Regions from separate parts of the Streptomyces sp. NPDC048424 genome, predicted to be linked through region 1. Evidence: riboswitches for the same ligand, from Rfam matches in the RefSeq annotation. Region 1 holds a riboswitch; each other region holds the start of a gene.

What was found. Region 1 has a riboswitch for cyclic di-AMP ahead of AB0D29_RS35835 (transglycosylase family protein). Riboswitches for the same ligand answer to the same signal wherever they lie in the genome.
Positions count from the first base shown of each region.
Region 2: it holds a riboswitch for cyclic di-AMP, as region 1 does, so the genes downstream of both, AB0D29_RS06220 (LysM peptidoglycan-binding domain-containing M23 family metallopeptidase) here and AB0D29_RS35835 (transglycosylase family protein) in region 1, are expected to answer to the same signal.
Region 3: it holds a riboswitch for cyclic di-AMP, as region 1 does, so the genes downstream of both, AB0D29_RS19190 (M23 family metallopeptidase) here and AB0D29_RS35835 (transglycosylase family protein) in region 1, are expected to answer to the same signal.

Region 1 covers NZ_JBEZKE010000045.1:18,972-22,235, forward strand. The annotation lists gene eno (phosphopyruvate hydratase) at 1-540, opposite strand, end outside; gene AB0D29_RS35835 (transglycosylase family protein) at 815-1,516, opposite strand; cyclic di-AMP (ydaO/yuaA leader) riboswitch at 1,520-1,692, opposite strand; gene AB0D29_RS35840 (transglycosylase family protein) at 1,969-3,006, opposite strand; gene AB0D29_RS35845 (cytochrome P450) at 3,077-3,264, opposite strand, start outside.
Region 2 covers NZ_JBEZKE010000003.1:306,676-309,939, reverse strand. The annotation lists gene AB0D29_RS06225 (SGNH/GDSL hydrolase family protein) at 1-468, opposite strand, end outside; gene AB0D29_RS06220 (LysM peptidoglycan-binding domain-containing M23 family metallopeptidase) at 632-1,603, opposite strand; cyclic di-AMP (ydaO/yuaA leader) riboswitch at 1,607-1,826, opposite strand; gene AB0D29_RS06215 (tyrosine-protein phosphatase) at 2,109-2,900, shown strand; gene AB0D29_RS06210 (aspartate aminotransferase family protein) at 2,919-3,264, opposite strand, start outside.
Region 3 covers NZ_JBEZKE010000012.1:111,166-114,429, forward strand. The annotation lists gene AB0D29_RS19185 (GntR family transcriptional regulator) at 1-457, opposite strand, end outside; gene AB0D29_RS19190 (M23 family metallopeptidase) at 640-1,440, opposite strand; cyclic di-AMP (ydaO/yuaA leader) riboswitch at 1,453-1,612, opposite strand; gene AB0D29_RS19195 (pitrilysin family protein) at 1,830-3,197, opposite strand; gene AB0D29_RS19200 (pitrilysin family protein) at 3,218-3,264, opposite strand, start outside.

The sequences.
Region 1 (3,264 bases):
CGCCTCGGAGAAGGACTCCGCGCCGATCGGGGCGATCATGAACTCCTGGATGTCCACGTTGGAGTCGGCGTGCGACCCACCGTTGAGGATGTTCATCATCGGAACGGGCAGCAGGTGCGCGTTCGGACCGCCGAGGTAACGGAAGAGCGGCAGGTCCGAGGCCTCGGACGCGGCGTGCGCGACGGCGAGGGAGACGCCGAGGATGGCGTTGGCGCCGAGGGAGCCCTTGTTGTCGGTGGCATCCAGGTCGAACATGGCCTGGTCGATCAGGCGCTGCTCGGTGGCGTCGTAGCCGACGAGCTCCGGGCCGATCTGCTCGATGACGGCGAGGACGGCCTTCTCGACACCCTTGCCGAAGTAACGGTTGGGGTCACCGTCACGGAGCTCGATGGCCTCGAATGCACCGGTGGAGGCGCCGGACGGAACTGCAGCACGGCCGGTGCTGCCATCGTCGAGGCCCACCTCGACCTCGACCGTGGGGTTGCCTCGGGAGTCCAGGATTTCCCGGGCTACGACGACGTCGATGGACGGCACGAGCATCTCCTTCTGGGATGTGACGCTGGGTGTGCGGTGGCATGTCAGGCCGTGGGACGGCCTTGCCGCTTAGAGCCTAACCGGCCCGGGGCACTCGACCGGCCGACCGCCCGACCCCTGGGACGAAAAAGGGACCGAATACCCCTCTTCCGGGACATAGGTCTCTGGATCGTGGCCCGTCATGCGGTACGCACACCGCCGCCCGGCGCGTGGGGACAGGCGCGCCGGGCGGGGGGAATGCTGTGCGTTGCGTACGCTCCTGCGGCTATTGCCGCAGTGTTCAGCTGAGCTTCAGCTTCTGACCCGGGAAGATCAGGTCGGCGTCCGAGACGATGTCCTTGTTCAGCTCGAAGAGCTTCTCCCAGCCGCCCTTGACGCCGTTGGCCTCGGCGATGGTGCCCAGGGTGTCGCCGGCCTTGACCTCGTACGAGCCGTTGCCGGTCTTCGGGGCCTCGGGGGCCGCCGGGCGCTCGGAGCGGGTGGTCGGGGCCTCGGAGCGCTTGGTCTCCTTCTTCGGCGTGGCCTTCGGGGCGGCCTTCGTCTCGGTCTTCTTCGAGTCGGCCTTCGGCTTGTTCTGCGTCGAGGTCTCCGTGCCGCCGCCGGCGTAGGAGGAGTTCGACAGACCCTTGCCGCAGCTCGGCCAGGCGCCCTTGCCCTGGCCCTTGAGGACCTTCTCGGCGACGGCTATCTGCTGGGACTTCGAGGCCTGGTTGGCCTGCGCGGCGTACGACTTGCCGCCGTACGCGGCCCACGTCGAGGACGAGAACTGCAGTCCGCCGTAGTAGCCGTTGCCCGTGTTGATGGACCAGTTGCCGCCGGACTCGCACTGCGCGACCTTGTCCCACTCGGACGCGGTGGCGGCGCTGGCGGTGCCCGCGGCCATCAGGGGGGCGGCGACGGCCACACCGGCGACACCGGCGAGCGTGACGATGCGGACGGCCTTGGAGGCGCGACGGTGCTTGCCCTTGCCGGAAAGCAGCATGGAGTTTCTCCTCACCGACGCCTACGAGGTGAGCTGTCGGGTTCGGGCGAGTGAGTTGCCCGGCCGTGCGACCTAGCGCACGTCTTAACCCCTAGCCGGTGGCGTGACCGTCTCTCAACGGCCGCTCCCGGCGCCTACCTTGGTTCCCCCGCTCCTGCCTTCGGCGCTTGACGCGACGACTGTTCCCCCCGTCCGCCGGCAGGATTCGGCGATGCGGTCGAAGGAGCCCGCGGTGGCGGGCGAATCAGAAGGTAGACAGGTCTCTCCCCGATGTTCAACGAGGAACATCGGGGAGAGGGGGTCCCTACTTGCGTTCTCCGCAGGGGTGTTTGCGCAGGTGAGGGCGGGGTTTGCGGAAGCTCCGGGGCGGGACACGCCAGTTGACCTGAAGAGACACATGTCTCACTTACAGATAACCGACAATCAGTTCTTTCCGGGCGCCCGAAGTGTCCTTATTGCAGGGTTAGATCCAGGTTCTGTCCGGGCTTGATCAGGTTGGCGTCCTCGCCGATGACCTGCTCGTTGGCCTCGTAGAGGCCGTTCCACCCGCCCTTGACTCCCTTGGCAACCGCGATGGTCGCCAGGCTGTCGCCCTCCTGGACGGTGTACGTGGGGGTCGACGCGGCGTCAGACGGGACGGGCGCCTCGGTCGCGGGCGCACCGCGGTGCTTGCCGCTGCCCTCGGCCGGAGCGCCTTCCGGAGTGGCGCCCGGGGTCGCGGGGGCGGTCGGGGCGGCCGGGTCCGTCGGGGTCGCACCCGGGGTGGTGGGCGGGGTCGTGGGCGACGAGGGGTCCACCGGGAGGGTAGGAGCCGTCGGGTCGACGGGGGGCAGCGGCGTGGTGCCCGGGGTGCCCGGGAGCGTCGGCTGCGACGGGTCGACGGGAGGCGTCGTCGGGACGTCCGGCGCCGGCATGACGGGGAGTCCGACGGACGGCGCGTCGGGGATCAGGAAGGGGCTGCCGGTCGGGCTGGGGGCCGCGTGGGTCGGGGCGCCGAAGTCCTTGGCCGGCTCGCCGCCGGTGGTGGACGGCACCGCGTCGTCCGGGCGGGAGGGCGAGGGGGCGATCGGGCCGGAGGTGCCGGGCAGGCCGGGATCCACCTTGGCGGCGGGGCTCTGCTGCTCCAGGCCGGCCGAGGTGGCGCACAGCGGCCACGCCTGCGGCCCCTGCGAGGCCAGCACCCGCTCGGCCACGGCGATCTGCTGGGACCGGCTCGCGAGGTCGGCGCGCTCGGCGAAGTCGAGTCCGCCGGCGCTCTGCCACTCCTCCTGGGTGAACTGCAGCCCGCCGTACGCACCGCTGCCGAAGTTGGCACTCCAGGAGCCGCCGCTCTCGCACTCGGCGACCTTGTCCCAGGTCGCGGTGTCGGCAGCGGTGGCATTGGTGGCGGCTAGCAGCGGCAGTGCCAGCGCGGAGCCAGTGACTCCGGCTGTGACTACCAGCGCGGGGACCTGGCGGGGGCGTCTGTGGCGGCCGTTCCCGGAACGCATGAGGGTGCACCTTTCGCATAACAGCGGGGTAACGGCAGAACCTAGCGGCCTTCGAACGATTGTCACAAGTTCAAGCGGGATCTGACTTTTCATCAGAAGCCGCGCAAGTGTTTTGAGCCGTGAACCTGACGGGAAGAGTACGTAGCCCTCGCATGATCAACCCCCCGCGCCAGCGCAGGTCTTGGGGTGGAACGGCCAGTTCCAGATCCGGCAGGCGCGTCAGCAGGGTCGCGAGCGCGGTCTGTCCTTCGAGTCGCG
Region 2 (3,264 bases), on a different contig from region 1:
GCGGTCGGCAATGGCGCGCACGTGCGCGCTGTACGTCGCCACCTTGCCCCGGAGGTGCTTGAGGACCGGCACGCCCCGGGTGTCGAAGCCTGTCGTGATCATGACCTGGCCGACCGCGCCGGCGAGGTCGGCCACGGCCGCCTCGAACCGCTCCGCCACGTCGTCCGGGTCGCTGCCGGGCCGGATGATGTCGTTGCCGCCCGCGCAGAAGCTGACCAGGTCGGGCGCGAGGGCCTTGGCTCTGGGAAGCTGGTCGGCCACGATCTGGTCGAGGAGCTTTCCGCGCACCGCCAGATTCGCATAACGGAAGTCGTGCTCGTCGCGCTGATCGGCCAGGAGTACGGCGAGCCGGTCCGCCCAGCCGAGATGCGAATCCCCGGGTCCCGGGTCCCCCACGCCTTCGGTGAAGCTGTCCCCGATCGCCGCGTACGAGCCGATGGTCTTGAGTTTCGTCGTCGTCGCTGCCACGGGACACCATCCTTCACTCCCGTAACCAACCTACGCCAACGTAATGAGGGGTTGACGGACCGTGATCTGTACCACGTGGGGGATAAGGAATAAGTACACGTGAGGCCGGGACCCCCCTCGGGTCCCGGCCTCACACGCGTTCCCGCGCCGACGGCGGCTGCCGTCAGATGCTCACGCCCTTCGAGCGGAGGTAGGCCAGCGGGTCGATGTCGGAGCCGTACGAGGGGCCCGTGCGGATCTCGAAGTGGAGGTGCGGGCCGGTGGAGTTGCCCGTGGAGCCGGAGAGGCCGAGGGTCTGCCCGGCGGTGACGCTCTGGCCGGAGGAGACGGACAGCTGGGACAGGTGGGCGTACTGGGAGTACTTGCCGTCCGCGTGCCGGATGACGACCTCGTTGCCGTACGAGCCGCCCCAGCCGGCGGAGACCACGGTGCCCGCGCCGACGGCCTTGACGGTGGTGCCGGAGCTCGCGATGAAGTCCACGCCGGTGTGGTAGCCGGAGGACCACATGCTGCCCGCGACCTTGTACTGGGTGGAGACGCCGGTGCTGCCGAGCGGGGAGACGAAGCCGGAGGCCGACTTCTGCGCGGCGGGCGCCCCGGCCTCGGAGTCCTGCTGCTCGGGGGCGGCCTTCTCGGCCGGCTTCGGCGCCGGCTTCGGCGCCGCCTCGGGGGCGGCCTCCGGAGCGGCCTCGGCCTCCGCCTCGGGGGCGGCCTCGGGGGCGGGGGCGGCGTCCACCGGAGCCGCCTCGCCCGGACCGCCGAGGTGCAGCTTCAGGCCGGGGTGGATCAGCGACGGGTTGCTGCCGACCGCCTCGCGGTTGTCGGCGTACAGCTGCTCCCAGCCGCCGGAGAGGTGGCGCTCGGCGGCGATCTTGGAGAGGTAGTCGCCCGGCACGACCGTGTAGACGCTCGGGGCGCCCTGCACGGCGGCGACGGGCGCGGCCTGCAGCGCGGCGGGGACCTGCGGGGCCACGGCGGGGGCCACCGCGGTCGCCGCGGCCGGGGCGCCGGCCGCGTGGGCGCCCGCGGCGCCCATCAGCGGCAGCGCGAGGGCCGCGCCACCGGTGCCTGCGACGGCGAAACCGCGCGATATCGAAAGGGACTTGGGACGGCGGTGCTTACCCTTTGCAGGCATGGCGAATTTCCTCTCCGGCGCCTGCGAGGTGAGCTGTCGGGTTCGGACTGGAGATGTCCGGCCGTACATGTACGGGTCATGTACGTCTTCACCCCGAGCCGTCCCGGCGAAAAGATCTCCGAAAAGATCTCCGGGACAGCGGCTTACCTGGTTCCCCCGCTCCTGCCGCGCGAATAGTCGGGTGCGGTTTCCGGGCGGCGGCAGGATTCGGCGATCCACCCGGATCGATCGCGAAGGTAAACCCTTGCGACGGCGGGGAACAAGCCATGAATTTCCTGACGGAATCACAGGAATGAGGAATCGTCGGAATCCTGGTCACCCTGCGTCCATTACCCGCCGTCAACAACCGCTCCGACGGGGCCATTCGGCATTCGCGATCAGGCACTCACGGTCACCGTATGATCTGGCTCACGGGGACGTGCCCGATCTCGCCTCCGGATATGGCAAGTTGGCGCCAAACAGCTCAATTCGGACAGAAGTCTCACCACGAAGCGGAGGAGTCCCCGTGACCCAGCAGATACAGGAGCCGGAGCTGACCGGAGTGCGCAATTTCCGTGATGTGGGCGGATTGCCGACTTCTGATGGTCGAAGGGTCAAGGCGGGACGACTGTTCCGAAGCGGACATCTCGCACATGCCACCGAAACCGATGCAGAGTTCCTCGCCTCGCTCGGCCTCCACACCATCTTCGACTTCCGCAACGGCGCCGACCACGCGCTGGAGGGGCCGGACGTGGAACTGCCCGGGGTACGGAACGTGAACATTCCGCTCTCGGATCCGGCCGACGGCCGGGAGTTCTGGCGGCTGGTGCGCGAGGGCGACCTCGACCAGCTGCGCACGATCCTGGGCGACGGCAAGGCCGCGGCCCGGATGACGAACTCGTACCGCAGGATCATCGAGCAGCGCACCGCCGAGCACGGACGGGTCGTGCACGCGCTCGCCGAGGACAGCGTCCCCGCCCTCATGCACTGCGCCGCCGGCAAGGACCGGGCCGGCCTGTCGATCGCCGTCACCCTGCTCGCGCTGGGCGTCGAGCGCGAGGCGATCGTGGCGGACTACCTGGAGTCGAACGCCCCGCACCGCCGCTACCGGGTGCGCCGCAGCAGCGCGTCCGACGAGGCCCGCTCCCCCGAGGTGATGGAGCTGCTGGCGCCGCTCTTCGATGCCCGCGCCGAGTACCTGGTCGCCGCCTTCGAGACGATCGACGAGACCTGGGGCGGGGTGGACCCCTACCTGGCGGAGGGCCTCGGGCTGAAGCCCGAGACCCTCGACCGGCTGCGTGACCGGCTGCTCGAATAGCACGCCCGGAGCGGGCCGTCAGCGCTGGGCGACGGCCTGCTTCACCAGCGTCCTGCCGAAGTCCCACATCAGCCCGGACCCGCCGTGCGCCTCGTCCATGACCGCGCGGAAGGCGCCGACGAACCGGTCGACGTCCCGCTCGTCCACGACCAGCGGCGGAATGAGCTTGATGACTTCCAGGTGGTCCCCGGAGACCTGGGTGAGGATCCGGTGCTTCTGCAGCAGCGGCACCACGACCATCTGGGCGAAGAGCCCCTTGCGGGCCGCCTGCAGCATCGTCCACCGGCTGCGCAGCCCCAACGAGGACGGCCGGCCGAACTCGATGCCGATCATCAGCCCGCGCCCGCGCACCTCGTGCAGCAGC
Region 3 (3,264 bases), on a different contig from region 1:
TGTGCCGCATCTGCGTGAGCAGCGCGATCAGCCCGGGGCTGCCGGAGGCCTGGGCGAGCGTCTCGTGGAACCAGCCGCCCAGGGACCGCAGATCCCCCCCCTGCCCCCGCCTGGCCCGCTCCTGCCCCAGCCTGACCAGCCCGCGCAACACCTTGAGGTGCGCCTCGGTGCGCCGCCGGGCGGCCCGGGCGGCCGCCAGGGGCTCCAGGAGCATCCGCACCTCCAGGAGGTCCAAGGCCTCCTGCTCGGTCGGCTCGGCCACGCAGGCCCCCGCGTGGCGCCGGGTGGTCACGAAGCCCTCGGACTCCAGGGTCCGCAGCGCCTCGCGGACCGGGACGCGCGAGACCCCGTACCGGCGGGCCAGCACCTCCTCGGTCAGCCGGCTGCCCGGCTCGAACGCCCCGGAGACGATGTCGTCGCGGATTGCTGTGCATACCGCGTGCGCAGGAATACGCAAGACCGAACCTCCGCCTATTTCCGACTGCCAGCCTCATTGCACGCACATGCGCGTGCTGAGACTCTATTGCAACACACGATAATTTCCGAGAGCGGCCGGAAATGCGAAACATTTGCACAAGGACGCAACACGAAGGCCCCGGCTCGGGGAGCCGGGGCCTTCGGAAAAGGTGCGGGACGGGGTCAGAGGCTGACGCCGTGCGAGCGCAGGTACGCGATCGGGTCGATGTCCGAGCCGTACTGCGAGCCGGTGCGGGCCTCGAAGTGCAGGTGCGGGCCGCTGGAGTTGCCGGTGGAGCCCGACAGGCCGATCTGCTGGCCCGGGGTGACCTGCTCGCCGACGGAGACGTTCAGCGAGGTCATGTGCCCGTACTGGGTGTAGGTGCCGTCGTTGTGCTTGATGACGACGTTGTTGCCGTACGCGCCGCCCCAGCCGGCCTCGACGACGGTGCCGAAGCCCACCGCGTGGACCGAGGTGCCGGAGGCCGCGTGGAAGTCGATGCCGGTGTGGCTGCCGGAGGACCACATGCCGCCGCCCGCGTGGTACTGCGTGCTGACGTACGAGCCGTCGACCGGGGCGACGAAGGTGTTGAGGCGCTTGCGCTCCTCCTCGCGGGCCGCACGCTCGGCGGCGTCGCGCTCGGCCTTCGCCTTGGCCTCGGCGAGGCGCTTGGACTCGGCGGCCTTCTGCTTGGCCTCCGCCTCCGCCTGCGCCTTGGCGGCGGCGTGCTCGGCGGCGCGCTGCTGGGAATCGGCCTGGTCGGCGATGTCACCCGCGAGGTCCTCGGCGACGACCACGGCACCCAGCCCGTTCTCCGGGGCGGAGCTGCTGTGGTTGTCCGCGGCGAAGGCCGGGGCGGCGAGGGAGCCGACGACACCCGTGGTCGCGATCGCGGCGATACCGGCGTAACCGGCGGTCTTCTTGCTCAGACGGCTGGAGCCACGGTGCTTACCGGTACCAGCGGGACGACTGCCAAACGCCATGAAGGGTTTGATCCTTTCCTTCCTTCTCGCCTACCGGGTTAGCTGACGGGTTCGGAGCAGGAAGGTCTCCTACGGGCCTCCTCTTGCGAGGGGGTCCGATTCACCCCAGGGACTCATGTGGGTCCCCGGCTCCCCAGGCTCGCGCCTGACGGGGACTCGGCGATCGCTGTCCGGTGCCGCGGATGCGGCGGGCACAACTGACGGACAGCAGGGCCGACGCTAGGCGGATCATCAGTCAATCGCCAAACAGACGCGCCTTTTTGTTGCGTACGCCACACCACATACAAGCAACCTCACCGCTAAACGGACAAAAGGGGCTCCGGCGGATAAGCCCGCCAGAGCCCCTGCGCGATCCGTCGGTCGGCCGTCAGCCGGCCATCACCGACAGGTCAGTTGGTGACGACCGTGACGTCCCCGATCCCGAGGGCGCGCACCGGCTCCTCGATCACTGCCGCGTCGCCCACCAGGACCGTGACCAGGCGGTCCGCCGGGAAGGCCTTCACGGCCGCCGAAGTCGCCTCCACCGTGCCCGTTTCGGCCAGCCGCGCGTACAACTGCGCCTGGTAGTCGTCCGGCAGCTCCTGCTCGACCTGGTCGGCGAGGGTGCCGGCGACCGAGGCCGCCGTCTCGAACTTCAGCGGGGCCACGCCCACCAAGTTCTGTACGGCCACATCGCGTTCGGCGTCGGTCAGACCGCCCTCCGCGAGGGTGCGCAGCACCTTCCAGAGGTCCTCCAGCGCCGGACCCGTGTTCGAGGTGTCCACCGAGCCGCTGATGGCCAGCATCGAGGCGCCCTTGCCGTCCGCGGTGGAGCGCAGCACCTGGCCGAAGGCGCGCACGCCGTAGGTGTACCCCTTCTCCTCGCGCAGCACCTTGTCCAGGCGGGAGGTGAGGGTGCCGCCCAGGCAGTACGTGCCCAGCACCTGGGCCGCCCAGACCTGGTCGTGGCGGTCCGGCCCGATCCGGCCGATCAGCAGCTGCGTCTGGACCGCTCCGGGCCGGTCCACGATGACCACGCGGCCGGTGTCGTCGGCGGTCACCGGCGGCACCGGAAGGGCCGCGGCGGTGTTGCCCGTCCACGCGCCCAGGGTGTCCGCCAGCACGGCGTCCAGGTCGATGCCGGTCAGGTCGCCGACGACCACCGCGGTGGCCGTGGCGGGGCGTACGTGGGCCTCGTAGAAGGCGCGTACGGCGGCGGAGTCGATCCGGGCGACGGTCTCCTCGGTGCCCTGGCGCGGCCGGGACATCCGCAGGGACGCCGGGAACAGCTCCTTGGAGAGCTGCTTGGCGGCACGGCGCTGGGGGTTGGCCAGCTCGTGCGGGATCTCGTCGAGCCGGTTGCGGACCAGGCGGTCCACCTCGGCGTCGGCGAAGGCGGGGGCGCGCAGCGCCTCGGCGAGCAGGCCCAGCGCCTTGGCCAGCCGGGAGGCCGGGACCTCCAGGGAGACCCGGATGCCCGGGTGGTCGGCGTGCGCGTCGAGGGTGGCGCCGCAGCGCTCCAGCTCGGCCGCGAACTCCTCGGCGGAGTGCTTGTCGGTGCCCTCGGAGAGCGCCCGCGCCATGATGGTCGCCACGCCGTCCAGGCCCGCGGGCTCCGCGTCGAGCGGGGCGGCGAGATTGACCTCGACCGCGATCACCTGCTGGCCCGGCCGGTGGCAGCGCAGCAGGGTCAGCCCGTTGGACAGCTCCCCGCGGTCGGGGGCCGGGAAGGCCCACGGCTGCGGCTCGCCGGCCTGCGGGCGCGGGTGGAAGGTCATCGTGACGGCTGCGGTGTCGCTCACTGCTCCGCCCCCTCGTTCTCGTCGGACTCGTCGTTCTCGTCGT